DNA from 2 places in the Serratia sp. FDAARGOS_506 genome. Region 2 is predicted to be linked to the other one. Evidence: riboswitches for the same ligand, from Rfam matches in the RefSeq annotation. Region 2 holds a riboswitch; the other holds the start of a gene.
The links. Region 2 has a riboswitch for fluoride ahead of crcB (fluoride efflux transporter CrcB). Riboswitches for the same ligand answer to the same signal wherever they lie in the genome.
Positions count from the first base shown of each region.

Region 1: linked by a shared signal. The riboswitch ahead of EGY12_RS18665 (DHHA2 domain-containing protein) and the one ahead of crcB (fluoride efflux transporter CrcB) in region 2 are both predicted to bind fluoride.

Region 1 covers NZ_CP033831.1:3,835,006-3,843,858, reverse strand. Annotated here, with positions in the region: gene EGY12_RS18680 (helix-turn-helix domain-containing protein) at 1-459, opposite strand, end outside; gene EGY12_RS18675 (cupin domain-containing protein) at 818-1,135, opposite strand; gene EGY12_RS18670 (PAS domain S-box protein) at 1,544-3,424, opposite strand; fluoride riboswitch at 3,606-3,681, shown strand; gene EGY12_RS18665 (DHHA2 domain-containing protein) at 3,722-4,687, shown strand; gene EGY12_RS18660 (universal stress protein) at 4,691-5,119, shown strand; gene eno (phosphopyruvate hydratase) at 5,136-6,419, shown strand; gene EGY12_RS18650 (MerR family transcriptional regulator) at 6,406-6,828, opposite strand; gene EGY12_RS18645 (NADH:flavin oxidoreductase/NADH oxidase family protein) at 6,901-8,121, shown strand; gene EGY12_RS18640 (diaminobutyrate--2-oxoglutarate transaminase) at 8,627-8,853, shown strand, end outside.
Region 2 covers NZ_CP033831.1:2,593,231-2,602,083, reverse strand. Annotated here, with positions in the region: gene rlpA (endolytic peptidoglycan transglycosylase RlpA) at 1-226, shown strand, start outside; gene dacA (D-alanyl-D-alanine carboxypeptidase DacA) at 406-1,617, shown strand; gene ybeD (DUF493 family protein YbeD) at 1,722-1,988, shown strand; gene lipB (lipoyl(octanoyl) transferase LipB) at 2,123-2,791, shown strand; gene lipA (lipoyl synthase) at 2,784-3,749, shown strand; gene tatA (Sec-independent protein translocase subunit TatA) at 3,844-4,059, opposite strand; gene EGY12_RS12595 (diguanylate cyclase) at 4,278-5,345, shown strand; gene EGY12_RS12590 (GNAT family N-acetyltransferase) at 5,347-5,775, opposite strand; fluoride riboswitch at 5,858-5,920, shown strand; gene crcB (fluoride efflux transporter CrcB) at 6,000-6,383, shown strand; gene EGY12_RS12580 (TetR/AcrR family transcriptional regulator) at 6,673-7,269, shown strand; gene EGY12_RS12575 (multidrug effflux MFS transporter) at 7,276-8,466, shown strand; gene cspE (transcription antiterminator/RNA stability regulator CspE) at 8,524-8,733, opposite strand.

The DNA of each region.
Region 1 (8,853 bases), 1.2 Mb from region 2:
CTGCGGCTGCAGGCTCAGCTCCTCTAAGAACAGCGCTCTGAGCAGCGCATTGCGTTTGGTCTCCGCCCCTTCCGGCGCCAGCGTCGTCAGCTGGGCGATCAGCTCGCGCAGCAGCGGTGACACCTGCAATACGCCGTCGCGCAGCGGCAAACGCGCGGCGGTGATTTCATCGACCAATATTCCGTAAACGCAGATGTTACTCTGCATGACGATCTGATGTTCTACCCCCGGCCGCAGCCAGACCGCGGTGGTGGGCGGTACGATCCAGCGCCCACTACTTGCCTCGACCGCCATCACGCCCTGTTGCGAATAGAGCAAATGACAGCGTTTATGTGAGTGGTAAGGAATGACAAAGCCCGCCGGATAGTGTTTCACCAGACCTGTCACCTCGAACGAGGAATTCTCGTGGCTGCTGAGATTGATGCGTTTCGTTTCAGCGTTGTCGACTTCGAATCCCATGGTCGTTTGTCCCTTTTGATAACGCGAATGTCTTTTATTTGATAGAGAGGCCGGATGATCCTCCATATAGTGACGTTCTCGCAAGCCACACCAGGGGCCTTATGCGAAGAAACTCACTATTTACACCAAAATTTCATCGTTCTGCGTAAAACGGAGACGATGACGTTGCGCATGCGCTGCGCAATGGCGGCTCGTTGCGGGGGCGACGTAGCCGAAAGTGATGGAAAGGGAAAGCGCGGTGGCAAAAATCAGGAGGTATACGCATCAATCAGCAGGTAGCTCAGCCTGGGGGGGCGGCTCAATGCTGAATGGATATGGAGAGCGCCTAGGCTCTCCTCTATCCATTAGTGTTATCACATCAACGGGCCAACTCAGCGCCGTCCAGTTCGGAAATCGCCAAACAAATCACTTCAGTAATGGCCTGTACCGTATAGGCGGTATTGGCAGGAATGATTAACATCTCATGGGGTTGTAACGTCTGATCGTCAACCTTCAGTTCACCGCTCAGCACCATCAATTTCACCCACCCCGGATGAAAACGCGCCGGTTGCCGGCTCCCCGCATCCAACTTCAGCAACGCCGTATGGCCAGGCGTCTCCCGTTTTAAAATATGAAAACGCACCCCATCGTAAGGCATGTTTTCGTAATGCAGTGACGCCAGTGTTCTCTTATGCATGGTAAGTGTCCTCGTGACCTGTGAGTAGCTGCTCCGCCTTCGGTCGCCATAAAAACGATTGGCGGCTGTCCCTACCGAAAGCACAGGCTCGCAGCCTCTTGGCGAACGGATTAACTGTCGTACTTACAGCGGCCCGACCGACCGCCGTTTCATGCCTAACCTGCCTCAGGCATGCTAATAAATATATAAGAGCCTCGCCAACGGCGCAAAAAACCGCTACAAGATTGAGCGTATTACGGTACTAGTTAGCCGCCTGAACGGCGAGACGAACAGCGCCAGCCGTCAGGCAGGCAACCCCAGCGCCGCAGGCCAACACGGCATAAGACATGATCGCGCGCCAACCGCCCCTCTCTATGATGCAGCGAGAAAAAGGCCTGCCGTAACCCCGAGACCGCCACCGTTGCACACTCACAGCTCGCAGATGGCGTAGGTGCCCTTTCCGGCCGATTTCGCCTGATACATCGCGCCGTCCGCGCGGGTCAACAGCAGCTCCTCCGTCACGTCACTGTGCGAGGAGATCGCCGCGCCCAGGCTGGCGGACAGCTTCACGGTCTGCTGACCGATCTGCGAAATATCGGCCAGACGCGCCAACACGTTTTCGCAAAATTCGCTGACCTCGCGCCGAGGATCCGCCAGTGGCCACAGGATCACCGTGAACTCGTCACCGGCCAGGCGCGAGACGCTATGACGTTCACCGGCGCAGGCGCTAAGCAGTTTGGCGAATGTCTTCAAGATCAGATCGCCAAAGTCATGGCCATAGCTGTCGTTTAGGGTCTTGAAACCGTCGAGATCGATGAACAACAGCGCCATCTGCCGCTGTTCGCAGCAGACCTGCAGCGTGCCGGACAACCGACGCAGAAAGGCGCGGCGGTTGGTCAATCCGGTCAGCATGTCGTGCGTGGCCTCGTACTCCAGCCGCTGTTGCAAGCGTTTCAGTTCGGTAATATCCATGGACAGAATATAAAACCCCTGCGCTTCGCACGGCACCAGCGTGGTGTGGATCATCAGCAGCCCCTGTTGGGTCTGGAGCTCATTTTCAAAACTCACCATTTCCCCCGCCAAGGCTCTGTCTATCATCGGTTTCGCTGTCTGATAAACGTTCTCTCCCATGAAGTCGCGTACCGTCATCCCTTTGAGGCGGCTCTCTTCCAGACCGAACCAGGTTTTATAGGCGCTGTTGGCGAACAGGTAACGTTCATTACCGTCGATTTGGCTGATCAACGCCGGCATATTGTCCGTAATGGCGCGCAGGCGTTCTTTTTCCGTGCTGAGCTGGTATTCGGCGAGCACCCGGGTCTCAATCTCTTCGTTGAGTTTCTTGACCACCACGTTCAGTTCACGGGTGCGGATTTCGACGCGTTCCTCCAGTTCATGCTGCAACGCGAACAGATCGGCCTCGGCCGCCTTACGCTCGCTGATATCGACGATGACCGAGATGAAATGGTCCGGCTTGCCGTTCGGCAAGCGATTGAGCGCCACCGTCAGCTGCACCCAAACGATCGAACCGTCGGCGCGAAAATAGCGTTTTTCCATCGAATAGGTGCTGATTTCATTTTTCAGCAGCTGCTGCAACTTTTCCAGATCGGTGTTGAGATCGAGCGGATAGGTAATGTCCTGGAAGGTGCGATCCATCAGCTCACGCTCGGAATACTGCAGCATTTCGCAGATGCGCGGATTCACCCGCAGCCAATATCCTTGCAGCGAGACCAGCGCCATCCCTACCGCCGCCTGCGCGAAGGTCTGTTCGAACAGCGCCTCCGTGCGCTGCAGGTCGGATTTCAGGTTTTCGGTATAGACGCGGCGTTCAATGCTCTGCAGGTACTCTTCCACCACGGCGGCGAAGTCATGCAGATCGGCCAGTTGTTCCGGAGAGAACGGCTGCGGATGGCTGTCGATAATGCACAGAGTGCCGAGCGGCAAGCCGTCGAGCGACAACAGCGGCTGCCCAACGTAAAAACCGACCCTCGGCCCGCCGATCACCAGCGGATTATCGAAAAAACGCGGGTCTTTAGCGGTATCGGGCACCACCAACGCTTCGCGTTGCAAGATGGCATGGCCGCAAAACGAGATATTGCGCGGCGTTTCTCGGGCATCCAGACCGTAGCGCGATAAAAACCATTGGCGATCCCGATCGATCAGCGACACCAGCGCAATGTTCACGTCGAAGTATTTCGCCGCCAGCCGCGTGATACGATCCAGTTTTTCCACCGAGTTCGAATCCAGCACGTTCAGCGAATTCAATACCGACAGGCGTTCGGCTTCGTTTTCGGGGAAGCAGGGTTCGAGCATGTTGTCTCCCATTGTGTCACCTACGGGCCCGGCATAGCCGGCGTGAGTCCGTTCAGCCTATCCGTCGATTAGCGGCAAATAATATCCTTGTCCATCATAGACTCACTCACAGTATCAATCCGATTATGTATTCTCGCCAACTTTGCCGGACGTTGCGTTTACCACCGCGCTGCGCTACAGTCGTTCACAAGGTGATGGTGTTCCACCTTTCCCAACCGCCGCGTTCACTCGAACCGGATGATGACGCCTGATATACAACTTCGCTTTATTTTTTAGGCAGGTATGTCAGGAGTCGCTATGAATGAAATCTCACGTCTTACCCCTTTTCCACGCCAGCCCGATGCCGTCGCGCGGGAAATGCCCCTGTACGTTTTCGGCCATAAAAATCCCGACAGCGACAGCATCTGCAGCGCGCTGGTGGTCGCGGACTGGCTCAATCACCTCGGCAAACCGGCCGTGGCTTTCCGCCTAGGCGACCTCACGCCGGAAACTCGCTACATACTGGCTGCCGCCGGCGTACAGGCGCCTGCGCTGCTGACAGACGATCTCCGTGACCGCAAAGTCTGGCTGGTCGACTTTACCGATATCGAACAAGGCCCGGCCTCATTGCCCGACAGCGACGTGGTCGGCGTTATCGACCATCACCGCCTGGGCACGTTAGTCACCCGCAACCCGCCCGATGTCTGGGTGCGCGCCGTCGGCTGTTGCGCCACCCTGATCCTGCAAATCCTGACGACAGAAAAGCCAATGCCACTTAACGCCGCGCAGGCCACGCTGCTGCTGGGCGCCATCCTGAGCGACACCGTCGCGCTCAGTGCGCCGACCACCACGGAACAGGATCGGCTGGCGGTCACCCGGTTACGCGCAATCTCTCACGTCGACTATGACGCCTTCACCGCCGGGCTGCTCGCCGCCAAAACCGATCTCTCGGGGCAATCCGCCCCGCAGTTGCTGCAGCGCGATGCCAAGAATTACCGCATCCATACCGTCTCGCTGCTGCTGTCGCAGATAGAGGTGCGGGCCATGAGCGACATCGATCCGCTGTTGCCCGCACTGCAACAGGCGCTCGAGCAGGCGAAGCAGGAGGCCGGGCTGGAGATGACCGCGCTGCTGGTTACCGATATCACCCACCATCGCTCCACCCTGTATTTCTCGTCGAACCGGGTGCTCGCCATTCAGCAGGTGTCGCTGCCCGGTATGACGAGCCGAAAAAAAGAGGTTTTACCGTGGTTAACCCTACAGATTGCTCACGCAGGGAGATAAGTCATGCCGATCTACCAACACGCTTTACTGCTGGTACAGGATGAACGCGACGGCCGGCTGCTGTTGCGCCATGCCGAACGCCTCAATCAGCAGATGAGTACGCGCATTACCGTGGCGCACATCAGCGCCGACTATGCCGAGCTGGACTACCTCAGCGATGCGCAAACCAAAGATCGCCAGTCCAGCGAGGTGATCGCCGCCAAAGCCATGCTCAGCCGCCTGGTGGAAGACTGCTCAATCCCCCTGGAGGTGCGCGCAATCGTCAGCATCCATCGCTTCAAAGACGTCGAAGCCCTGATTGCCCGTGAAGGCGTCGATCTTTTGTTGCTCGGCCATCAGAACCGTCCGTTTGGCGTCTATGCCTCCTTCGGCTTCGAATTCATCAACCATTTATCCATCGACGTGCTGATCAAACACGTTCCCACTCCCTAGAACGAGGTGACACCCCATGAACTATGAGATTGAAAGCGTAACCGCCAGAGAGATCCTGGATTCGCGCGGCAACCCGACCGTCGAAGTCGAAATGAGCGCGGCGGGCGTCGTGGCCCGGGCTTCGGTGCCTTCGGGAGCCAGCACCGGGTCGCACGAGGCGGTGGAGCACCGCGACGGCGATCCGCACCGTTTCGGCGGCAAAGGCGTACTGGAGGCGGTGCACAGCGTCAAAACGGCGATCAACGAGGCGCTGCGCGGGGTGGATGTGCGCCAACAAGAGGAGATAGACCGCCGGCTGATCGCGCTGGACGGCAGCGAGAACAAGAGCCGATTGGGGGCCAACGCCCTGCTCGGCGTTTCTCTGGCCGCCGCCCGCCTCGCGGCGCAATTGTCGCAGCTGCCGCTGTATCGTTATCTGGGCGGCATCGGCGCCAACCTGCTGCCGGTGCCCTGCATGAATATCATCAACGGCGGTGTGCACGCCCGGTGGCAAGGGGCGGACTTTCAGGAGTTTATGATAGCTCCCCTGGGCGCGCCATCGCTACGCGAGGCCGTGCGCTGGGGCAGTGAAGTTTATCAGGCGCTGCGCCAAATCCTGTTGGAGCAAGGCCTGTCGGTCGGCGTCGGTGACGAAGGCGGTTTCGCACCGGCGGTCGCCTCAAACCGCCAGCCGCTCGAGCTGATCGTGCAGGCGATAGAGAAAGCCGGCTACCGGCCGGGAGAAGATATCGCGATCTGCATGGATCCGGCCTCGAGCGAATTCTATGCCGACGGCAAGTACCGCCTGCGTAGCGAGAACCTCGAGTTGGACGCAGCCCAGATGACGGCCTATTACCAACGGCTGGTGCAGGATTTCCCCATCGTGCTGATTGAAGACGGCTTGGCCGAGGACGACTGGGCCGGCTGGCGTATTCTGAGCGACGCCCTGGGCGACCAGGTGGAGCTGGTCGGCGACGATCTGTTCGTCACCAACGTGAAATACATCCAGCGCGGAATTGATGAACGGTTGGCCAATGCGGCACTGATCAAGCTGAACCAGATCGGCACGCTGAGCGAAACCTTCGCCGCCGTACAGCTCTGCCAGGCGAACGGCTGGGGCACCTTTATCTCGCACCGCAGCGGTGAAACCGTCGACAGCTTTATCGCTGACATGACGGTCGCGATGCGAGCCGGCCATCTGAAAACCGGCGCGCCGAGCCGCGGCGAGCGCATCGAAAAATACAATCAGCTGATGCGCATCGAAGACCAGTTGGGCGCCGCGGCGGTGTATGCCGGGCGTTCCGCCTTTAAACGCCGCTAAGCTTTGCCGGCCGGGCCGGCGATGCGTCGGCCTGTTTTTCGCCCTTGGCTTGGCACAGCCCGGCGACACCGGACTCCAATAACGTCAGCCGGGTCTTCAGCAGGGTTTCTCGTTGTTCATTCAGCGTGGACATCATCAGCTCGATCTCCGCCAGCCGTTCATCGACGCCACGTATCAACCCATCCTGATAAGCACTGCCCTGCAGCGCCAGCACGCGTTGGATCGCCTGCAGCGAAAACCCCAGATTTTGACCGATTTGGATCAGGTGCAATCGCTCCAGCGCGCTATCGCTGTAGACCCGATAACCGTTGACGCCGCGCACCGGTTTCGGCAGCAGCCCCAGCTGCTCGTAGTAGCGTATCGCCGAGGCGGCCATCCCGGCGCGCTGCGCCAATTCTCCGATCTTCATGCCCTATTGACCTTAAAGTTAACTTTAAACCTAGTATAGCGCCATTCCCCTTACGACAGGAGCGCAAAACCGATGTTTACCCCACTGACTCTGCCCAACGGCAGCCACCTGACCAACCGTCTGGCTAAGGCGGCGATGGAAGAAAATCTGGCTGCCCCGGGCCAACTGCCCGGCCCGGCGCTGTGGCGCTTATACCGCCATTGGGCCGAAGGCGGCGCCGGCTTGATCATCACCGGCAACGTGATGATCGACGGCCGCGCCATGACCGGACCCGGCGGCGTGGTGCTGGAACAAGACACGCCGCTCGCCCCGTTCGAAACCTGGGCCAAGGCCGCGCGCCAGGGCGGCGCGCAGGTGTGGATGCAGCTCAATCACCCTGGCCGGCAGGTGATGGCGAATATGGGCGGCAACGCGTGGGCGCCCTCCGCCATCCCGCTGGCGATGGGCAAGCACAGCAAGCTGTTCGCCCAGCCGCAGGCGATGGATGAAGCGCAGATCGCCGAGGTTATCGCGCGCTTCGCCGCCAGCGCGCACGCCGCTGAGCAGGCCGGTTTTACCGGTGTGGAAATCCACGCGGCGCATGGCTACCTGATTTCCCAGTTTCTCTCGCCGCTGACCAACCAACGCAACGATCGTTGGGGTGGCGAATTGGCTAACCGCGCCCGCCTGCTGCTGGAGGTGGTGCGTGCGGTGCGCGAACGCGTCTCGCCGGAATTTTGTGTAGCGGTCAAATTGAACTCCGCCGATTTTCAGCGCGGCGGTTTTTCATCGGACGACGCCCGCCAGGTGGTGCTGATGTTGAACGATCTGCCGGTTGATATGATTGAACTGTCCGGCGGCAGCTACGAAAGCCCGGCGATGCAAGGCGAAACGGCGGATGGCCGCACCCTGGCGCGAGAAGCCTATTTTCTGTCCTTCGCCCGCGATCTTGCCGCCGTGGCCCGCATGCCGGTGATGACCACCGGCGGCATCGCCCGTCCTTCGGTGGCGCAGCAAGTGCTGGACAGCGGTGTCGCGGTCGCCGGCATCGCCACCGCCATGGCGGAAGTGCCCGATCTGCCGCGCCGCTGGCAAACTGGGGCAGCCCCCCATGCGCTGCCTGCTCCAGTCACCTGGCGCAACAAAACAATGGCGTCGCTCGCCCGCATGGCATTGGTCAAGCGCCGGATGCGCGCACTGAGTGACGATCGGCCGCGCAGCGTGCGCTACTCTCCGCTGTTCACGCTGCTCGTCGATCAGTGGCGCACTCGCCGCATCCTGCAGCGTTACCACGCCTGGTTACAACAACGTTAATGACAACAGCGCCGGCGTACTGGCCGGCGTTGCGTAAAAATCCCGCTTTTTTGATCGCGCTACGTGAAATCTGTGATAAATCACTGCCCTGGATGCTGCGCTTTTAACGGTTGGCCATTTATATTCATCACAAATTTTGTGTATATAAACGCTATAGGACTTAATGTGGTGAATAGATAAAAATAAGCCGCTATTTCCTATTTATGTTATTAACTGAAAATTCACCTTATTAATAAACGCATTAAAGGCGCCGTCGCGTTGGCGGCAGAAAGGATTTTTGTGCCATGTTAACGATATGTTGTTTTTTGCCGCCAAAATCAACGGTCAATAAATCAACAACATATTGATGAACCTAAGAAAAAACTAAACAATTCAAAACAAAATCGGCTATTGAGTCCCGGGCAAAAAAGCCATATATTGGTCGCGCTTTTCACAAGGCAGTTACTTTTCTTATTCATTAATTCAATCGGAGCGTGTTGAGACCTTCGATTGTAGGAGAGATATGATGACGGATAAAGTCCGTATTGATACTTTAGTTGCAAACTCATTAAACGGAAACAATGAAACCTATTTGGCGCGTCAAGCCGAATTTGAGTCGAATGTTAGGAGTTATCCGCGCAAATTGCCGTTGGCAATTGCGAAAGCCCAGGGCGTTTGGATCACTGATGTTGAGAATAATCAATATCTTGATTGCCTGGCCGGGGCAGGAACGTTGGCTCTTGGACATAATCA
Region 2 (8,853 bases):
CGGCAGTTACGTGGTGCAGGTCGGTGCGCTGAGCAGCGCCGAGCGCGCCCAAAGCTGGCAGCAAAGCCTGAGCCAACAGTTTGGCGTACCGGGTAAAGTGGCAGCCAACGGCAACGTTTATCGCGTCCAGCTCGGCCCGTTCAGTAGCCGTCAGCAGGCGGCCCAGCTGCAGCAACGCCTGGCCAGCGAAGCGCAACAACAGTCTTTCGTTACTGCTGCACCTTAAGCATTAAGCCCGGCGGGCATTTGCGCTGATAAGCGGTTATTTAGCTGAAACATTTTCTTGCAGCTAAAAGTTCTCTAACCGCAATTAGTCAGATGAATGGGTAATGCCTGCCGGGATCGCATCTGCTATAGTGTGGCTCGTTTTTTAACTTTACTTTCACGGATGTTGTAGTCCCGATCATGAAACAAGTAACTTCTTTTCGCTTAATCAAAAGCATCGCACTCGGCACCGTTATCGCAATGAGCGCAGCCTCCGTTGCACATGCCGATGACGTTAACATCAAAACCATGATCCCAGGTGTCCCGCAGATCGATGCGGAAGCGTACATCCTGATTGATTACAACTCCGGCAAGGTGCTGGCCGAGATGAACGCCGACGCGCGTCGCGATCCGGCCAGCCTGACCAAAATGATGACCAGCTACGTCATCGGCCAGGCGCTGAAAGCGGGCAAAATCGGCCAGGACGATCTGGTGACCGTCGGTCAGGACGCCTGGGCGACCGGTAACCCGGTGTTCAAAGGCTCCTCGCTGATGTTCCTGAAGCCGGGCGATCGCGTGCCGGTCTCCAAACTGACCCGCGGCATCAACCTGCAGTCCGGTAACGACGCCTGCGTGGCGATGGCCGACTACGTCGCCGGCAGCCAGGACGCGTTCGTTAACCTGATGAACACCTACGTCAGCAAGCTGGGCCTGCAGAACACCCACTTCCAAACGGTGCATGGCCTGGATGCCCAGGGCCAGTACAGCTCGGCGCGCGACATGGCGCTGATCGGCCAGGCGCTGATCCGCGACGTGCCGGAAGAGTACGCGATTTATAAAGAAAAAGAGTTTACCTTCAACAATATCCGCCAGATGAACCGCAACGGTCTGCTGTGGGATAACAGCCTGAACGTCGACGGCATCAAAACCGGCCACACCGACGCGGCGGGTTACAACCTGGTGGCTTCGGCGACCGAAGGCCAGATGCGTCTGATCTCTGCCGTGATGGGCGGCCGCACCTACAAAGGCCGCGAAGCCGAGAGCAAGAAACTGCTGACCTGGGGCTTCCGCTTCTTCGAAACCGTGGCACCGCTGAAAGTCGGTAAAGAGTTCGCCTCCGAGCCGGTCTGGTTCGGCGATGCCGACCGCGTTGAGCTGGGCGTGGACAAAGACGTCTACCTGACCATCCCGCGCGGCCGCATGAAAGATCTGAAGGCCAGCTATGTGCTGAACACCCCTGAAATTCACGCGCCGCTGGCGAAAAACCAGGTGGTAGGCAGCATCAACTTCCAACTGGACGGCAAAACCATCGACCAGCGTCCGCTGGTAGTGATGAACGAAGTGAAAGAAGGCGGTTTCTTCAGCCGCATCGTGGACTACATCAAACTGATGTTCCACCACTGGTTCGGTTAACGGTTGAAACGGGCGAAATTGCCCCCATATACTGAATAACATTAACTCCCGCCCCGGCGGGAGTTATAATTTATAGATTAGCTAGCACTCTGGAGCGCACGCACATGCAAAAAACTAAACTGAACGAACTGCTCGAATTCCCTTGCTCGTTTACCTACAAGGTGATGGGCCTGGCGCAGCCTGAGCTGGTTGACCAGGTAGTTGAAGTGGTGCAGCGCCATGCACCGGGCGATTACAACCCGCAGGTTAAGCCAAGCAGCAAAGGCAACTACCACTCTGTTTCCATCACCATCAACGCCACCCACATCGAGCAGGTCGAAACCCTGTACGAAGAGTTGGGCAACATTGAAATTGTTCGCATGGTGCTGTAATTCCAGCACAAACCCCTGCTTATCAACCCGGGATGGCGCAGCGTCTTCCCGGGTTGCGCATTTTTGGTCAGCGAAAGGCTGGTCGCAGGCCGGAGCGCCCGGTATAATGGCTTTACCACTTCTGTAACCTGACGATGACTCTTTTGCAACCAGACAAGATCATTTTGCGTCAGCTGGGGTTGCAGCCCTACGCGCCTGTATCCCAAGCCATGCATAACTTCACCGACAGTCGTACCGAGACTACGCCGGACGAGCTGTGGCTGGTGCAGCATCACCCGGTATTCACCCAGGGCCAGGCCGGCAAAGCCGAACACGTGCTGATGCCCGGCGATATCCCGGTTGTCCAGAGCGATCGCGGCGGCCAGGTGACCTACCACGGTCCTGGCCAGCAGGTGATGTACGTGATGGTCGATCTGAAACGCAACAAGGTCGGCGTACGCCAATTGGTCACGGCGATAGAAGATACGGTTATCAACACCCTCGCCCACTTCCGCCTCGAATCGCGCGCCCGTCCGGATGCGCCCGGCGTGTACGTGGGGGAGCAGAAAATCTGTTCGTTGGGTTTGCGGATCCGCAAAGGCAGCTCATTCCACGGCCTGGCCTTGAATGTGGCAATGGATCTCAGCCCCTTCCAACGCATCAACCCTTGTGGTTACGCCGGCATGCAGATGACGCAGGTCAGCGCGCTGGCGCCCGGCGTTGGCATTGAAGACATACACCCAATCCTGGTACAGGAATTTGTTCATTTACTCGGCTACCAGACGGTCGAGCTTCGTAACTGGAACCTGCACGATTATGAGTAAACCAATTCAGATGGAACGCGGCGTCAAATACCGCGATGCTGACAAAATGGCGCTGATCCCGGTCAAAACGGTGGTCACCGAACGGCAGGAGCTGTTGCGTAAACCCGAGTGGATGAAGATCAAACTGCCTGCCGACTCAACGCGTATTCAGGGCATCAAAGCCGCCATGCGTAAGAACGGCCTGCACTCCGTCTGTGAGGAAGCCTCGTGCCCTAACCTGTCCGAGTGCTTCAACCACGGTACCGCCACCTTTATGATCCTCGGTGCTATCTGCACCCGTCGTTGCCCATTCTGCGACGTAGCCCACGGCCGCCCGATCGCACCGGACACCAACGAACCGGAAAAGCTGGCGCAAACCATCGCCGACATGGCGCTGCGTTACGTCGTGATCACCTCGGTTGACCGCGACGATCTGCGCGACGGCGGTGCTCAGCACTTTGCCGACTGCATCTCGGCCATCCGCGCCAAGAGCCCGAACATCAAAATTGAAACGCTGGTGCCGGACTTCCGCGGCCGTATGGACCGCGCGCTGGAGATCCTCACCGCCACGCCGCCGGACGTGTTCAACCACAACCTGGAAAACGTGCCGCGCATTTACCGCCAGGTGCGCCCAGGCGCCAATTACGAGTGGTCGCTGAAGCTGCTGGAGCGCTTTAAAGAAGCGCACCCGGATATCCCGACCAAATCCGGCCTGATGGTCGGCCTGGGTGAAACCAACGCGGAAATCGTCGAAGTGATGCGCGATCTACGTCGCCACGGCGTAACCATGCTGACGCTGGGCCAATACCTGCAGCCGAGCCGTCACCACCTGCCGGTGCAGCGCTACGTCAGCCCGGCCGAGTTCGACGAGATGAAAGAAGAAGCGATGGCGATGGGCTTCACCCACGCCGCCTGCGGCCCGTTCGTGCGTTCGTCTTACCACGCCGATCTGCAGGCCAAAGGGATGGAAGTGAAATAACGCGTAATAGTTTGTTACGCTAAATACGGCGGAAACGCCAAAAAACGGATGTCCGCAAGGCATCCGTTTTTTTATTGCGCGCCATCAGACGAAATTAAACGTCTTTCTTTTCGACGCTCTGCTGAGCGGACTGGCTCTCGGCGGTGTTGTTGCCGGCGGCCGGCGGCGTGCTGTCGTCGCCCACGGCTTTTTTAAAGCCTTTCAGCGCCGCGCCAAGATCGGCGCCGAGCGTGCGCAGTTTGCTGGTGCCGAACAGTAAAATCACCAACACCGCAATCACCAGAAGTTTGGTAATGCTGATACCTTCCATACTCACCTTCTTATCATAGAGCGCTGCGTGAACAGCGAGAAAAACTGACCTTGCCTGCGAATATTTAGCGACTTTCCCCTGGCTCGCACAACTGCAACATGTAACAGAGTGAGATCCGTCGCAGGAATGCCACGCGGCCTCACGGCGTGAATCCCAGACTATTCTTAGTTTATCACCCGCATGATACGCTGCCGTGATACTCATCAGGGAGATGCCGGATGTATATTGCGCCCCCCGTTTTCGATGCCCGAAAATCCGGCCTCAGCTTCGCCAAACGCACCTACCTGCCCCGCACCGTCGGTTTGGGGCTTGGCTTCATCTGCGTCTTCGCCGCGCTCTCCCCCTTGGATCCATCTGTAGAGGTTTGGCTATTGCTGGCCTTTCACGGCTTTCTCTGGCCGCATCTCGCCTACCGCCTGGCCTGCCGCGCTAAAGATCCGTTCAAAGCCGAGCTCCGCAACCTGCTGATCGACTCCGCCTTCGGCGGGTTCTGGGCGGCGATGATGGCGTTCAATGCGCTGCCGACGATCGTCATCCTGTCGATGATGAGCATGAACAACATCGCTTCGGCCGGTAAGGCATTATTTGTCAAAGGCTTGGCGATTCAATTAGCCGCGGCGGCGCTGACCGGCGCACTGCTCGGCTTCCCGTTTTACCCGCACAGCACAGCGCTGCAAATCTATCTGTGCCTGCCGATGATCTACCTTTACCCGACGCTGCTTGGGCTGGTGACCTATCGCACCGCCAAACGGCTGGCGGAAAAGAAACGGGAGCTGCAACGCATCAGCACCCGCGATGGGCTGACCGGCTTGTACAACCGCCGCCATTGGGAGCATCTGCTGCATCGCCAGTTCGACAGCTGCCGCCGCTACCAGGACAACGCCACGCTGATCCTGATGGATATCGATCGCTTTAAAACCATCAACGATACTTTCGGCCATGCGCTGGGGGATGAGGCTCTGGCGGCGCTGGCGGAAGAATTGCTGATTGGCTTGCGCAACGTGGATATCGTCGGGCGCTACGGCGGCGACGAGTTTGGCGCAGTGCTGCCGAACACCAGCGCCGAACAGGCGGAAACCGTCCTGCGGCGCATCCAGCAGCGGCTGGACGCCGTGATCTTTAAAGAGGCGCCACAGCTGCGGCTGCAGATCAGCGCCGGCATCGCCAACTATCATCCTGCGCTGGGCAGTTATCTGGACTGGTTGAAAGCGGCCGACGGCGCACTTTACCGGGCGAAGCAAAATGGCCGCAATCGCCTGGAAACGGCGACGCCGACGGGCGACTAACTTACTGGTTTAATAACTTGGCAAAATACTTCGGCGCTTCGACAAAGCCTTCACGCTGGTAAAACGCATGCGCCCGCTCGCGGCGGCTGTGGCAATGAACTTCCAGCCGATCGCAGCCGCGACGGTGCGCCAGCGCCTCGCCCTCCGCCAACAGCCGCCGCCCTACGCCCGCCCCGCGCGCTCGGTCGTCGACGCAAAAATAGCTGATGCGGCCAATGTCGCCGGCCAACGCCAGTTGCGGCAGAAAATGCAACGACAGCACGCCCAGCACCCGCTCGCCCTCCACCACCACCAGCAGCGCCTCGTCCGGATGCGCCAGCAGCTGGTGCATCCGCTGCGCCAGAAACGCCTCGGTGCCGGGATAATCCAACGCCGTCATTAATTCGGCAATAGCCTGGCGATCGCTCAGGCGCGCCGTTCTGATTTCCATGGGATGACCTCGCAGATTGTCGATACTACAAAATAGGCGGCGTTAGGTGTAACATCCACCGGGTACGGCGAAAAAGGCCGTGCGGCATGCTGGAGATGACATTCCTCCCTAACCGCCTTCACAGGCTGATGATGTCTACGTAACCTCTCGGAGAGGGGCGCGTAGCGTTACGTCTGTCCCTTTCCGAGTCCCGTGAATTTCTCTGATTGAAAGGGAGTTGCCCCATGTTGAGCTCTTTACTGGCCGTATTTATCGGCGGCGGCGTCGGCAGCGTATTGCGCTGGGCGGTAAGCATGAAAATGAATCCGCTGAACGCCCACATTCCGCTCGGTACGCTGATGGTCAATCTGATCGGCGGTTTTATCATCGGCCTGGCGATGGCAATTTTCACCCGCATGACGCATCTGGATCCCACCTGGAAATTACTGATCACCACCGGGTTCTGCGGCGGCCTGACCACCTTCTCCACCTTTTCGCTGGAGGTAGTGTACCTGATGCAGGATGGCCGCTTCGGCTGGGCGCTGGCCAACATGCTGCTCAACCTGGCCGGCTCGCTGGCGATGACGCTGCTGGCTTTCATGCTGGTGATGTGGGTCAACGGGCGCTAAGCCCTTAATGTTTCCTTAATCTTGCATGCGCATAATCTCATCCAGTACTCCTGACTGGATGAGAAACCGCTATGTTTAGCCTGCCGAAAACCGCCGCCGAAGCGTTTGCCGTTGCGCTGTGCGTGCTGATCGTCGCCGCCTTTATCAAATCCTACCTGTTCGCTTAAGCGCCTTTTCCCCGCAGCACGCGTTCATCTTGCGTCTTTCCCGTCGGTTACACTACAATTGAGAATGAACGTTCACACCCAAAAATGTGAATCCGGCTCACGCGTAGCAAAGGATCGGGCAGATGCTCTCCCCCAACGACAGTAAACAAGCCAAGGTGCAGGCCCGCCGCGATCAGATCGTCGAAGCGGCGAAAATCAGCTTCCGCCGCCACGGTTTCCACGCCGCCAGTATGGCGGAAATCGCCCAGGGCTCGCAGCTCAGCGTCGGGCAAATCTATCGCTATTTCGCTAATAAAGACGCGATTATCGAGGAAATCGTCAACCGCATCATCGCCAGCAAGATGCAGCGGTTGGAAAACCTTGGCGATCACATTAACCTGATCGCCGGCACGCTGGCGGCGCGCACGCTGTTTCAGCAGCCGGGCGAGAGCGAAACCGATCATATGCTGATGCTGGAAGTGACCGCCGAGGCCACGCGCAACCCGGTGGTGGCCAAAATGCTCAGCGACGCGGAAGCGCGGCTGTTTCGCCACGTGTGCCACAATCTGCAGCGACTGTATCCCCATTTCAGCGCGGAAGAGATCGCCGCGCGGGTGGAGTTTATCGCCGTCATGAGCGAAGGCACCGGTTACCGTATCCTTACCACGCAAAAAGCCGATGCGTCCCTGCTGCGCGATCTGTATCAGCAGGCCATTTCTCACCTGTTCAGGAAACTCTAATCTCTCATGACCAAACACTTAGCCAGACAACGTCTGGTGTACGCCGTCGTGCTTGGCCTGTTGGCCGCGCTGGGGCCGCTGTGCACCGATCTCTACCTGCCCGCCCTGCCGGAGATGGCGGGCGAGCTGAATACTTCCACCGCTGCCGCGCAGCTCAGCCTGACCGCCGGGCTGCTTGGCCTGGGCGTCGGCCAGCTGATTTTCGGCCCTTACAGCGACAAACTGGGCCGTATGCGTCCGCTGTTGCTGTCACTGATCCTGTTGCTGGGTGCTTCCCTGTGGTGCGCGCTGGCACCCACCATCGACCAGCTGCTGATCGCCCGTCTGCTGCAGGGCATCGCCGGCGCCGGTGGGGCGGTGATTTCCCGCGCCATCGCCCGCGATCTGTATGCCGGCCATGAGCTGACCCGCTTCTTCGCCCTGCTGATGCTGGTCAACGGCTTGGCGCCGATCGTCGCGCCGGTGTTGGGCGGCGTCATGCTGCAGGTGATGAACTGGCGCGGCATCTTCGGTGTGCTGGCGGCTATCGCCGTGCTGCTGTTCAGCCTGTCAGCGCTTAAACTGCGCGAATCCCTGCCGGCCGAGCGCCGCAGCCAAGGCGGTATCCTGGCGATGCTGATGTCGCTGGGCAGTCTGTTGACCCAACGCTATTTCATGAGCTTGTGCCTGACGCAGGGCTTCGTGATGGCCGGCATGTTCGCCTATATCGGCGCCTCACCTTTCGTCTTGCAGCAAATCTACGGCCTCAGCCCTCAGATGTTCAGCCTGTGCTTCGCCATTAACGGCGTCGGGCTGATCATTGCGGCGCAGTTGGCCAGCCGCCTCAGTTCGCGTTGGGGGGAGCGCCGGGTGTTGAAGAGCGGGCTGACGTTGGCGGCCGTCGCGTCGCTGTTGCTGCTGTTGGCCGCCGCGCTGCATGCGCCGCTGGTGTTGCTGCTGGTGCCGCTGTTCTTCTCGGTGGCGGTGATCGGCATCGTCGGCCCAACCGCCTCTTCGCTGGCAATGCAAAGCCAGGGTGACAAAGCAGGCAGCGCTTCGGCCTTGATCGGCGTGTGCATGTTCGCGCTCGGCGCCTGCGCCGTGCCGCTCACCGGGCTGGGCGGCACTTCCAGCCTGTCGATGGCGCTGACCATCGTCGGCTGCTACGCCGTCGCCATCCTGCTGTTCAGCCTGTTAGGCCGCCGCAGCAAGGCATAACGCACCCAATAAAAAACCCGCTCAATGAGCGGGTTTTAAGAAATTCAGCTACGCAGCTTAGATAGCAGTAACGTTAGCGGCAGATGGGCCTTTGGCACCGTTCGTGATTTCAAATTCTACACGCTGGCCTTCAGCAAGCGTTTTGAAACCGTTGCTAACGATGGCAGAGAAGTGAACGAAAACGTCCTTGCTACCATCTTCCGGAGTAATGAAACCGAAGCCTTTGGATTCATTAAACCACTTAACGCTACCTTTAATCTTAGACATCAAACTTACCTTTAACGTGAATGAAAGACACAAAACCTGTGTCGATCACAGTACAGCAAGCAGGCAAGATTTTGTCCACCACCGCGATCACAGAAATCCGATAAAGAGTGAAAAAATCCG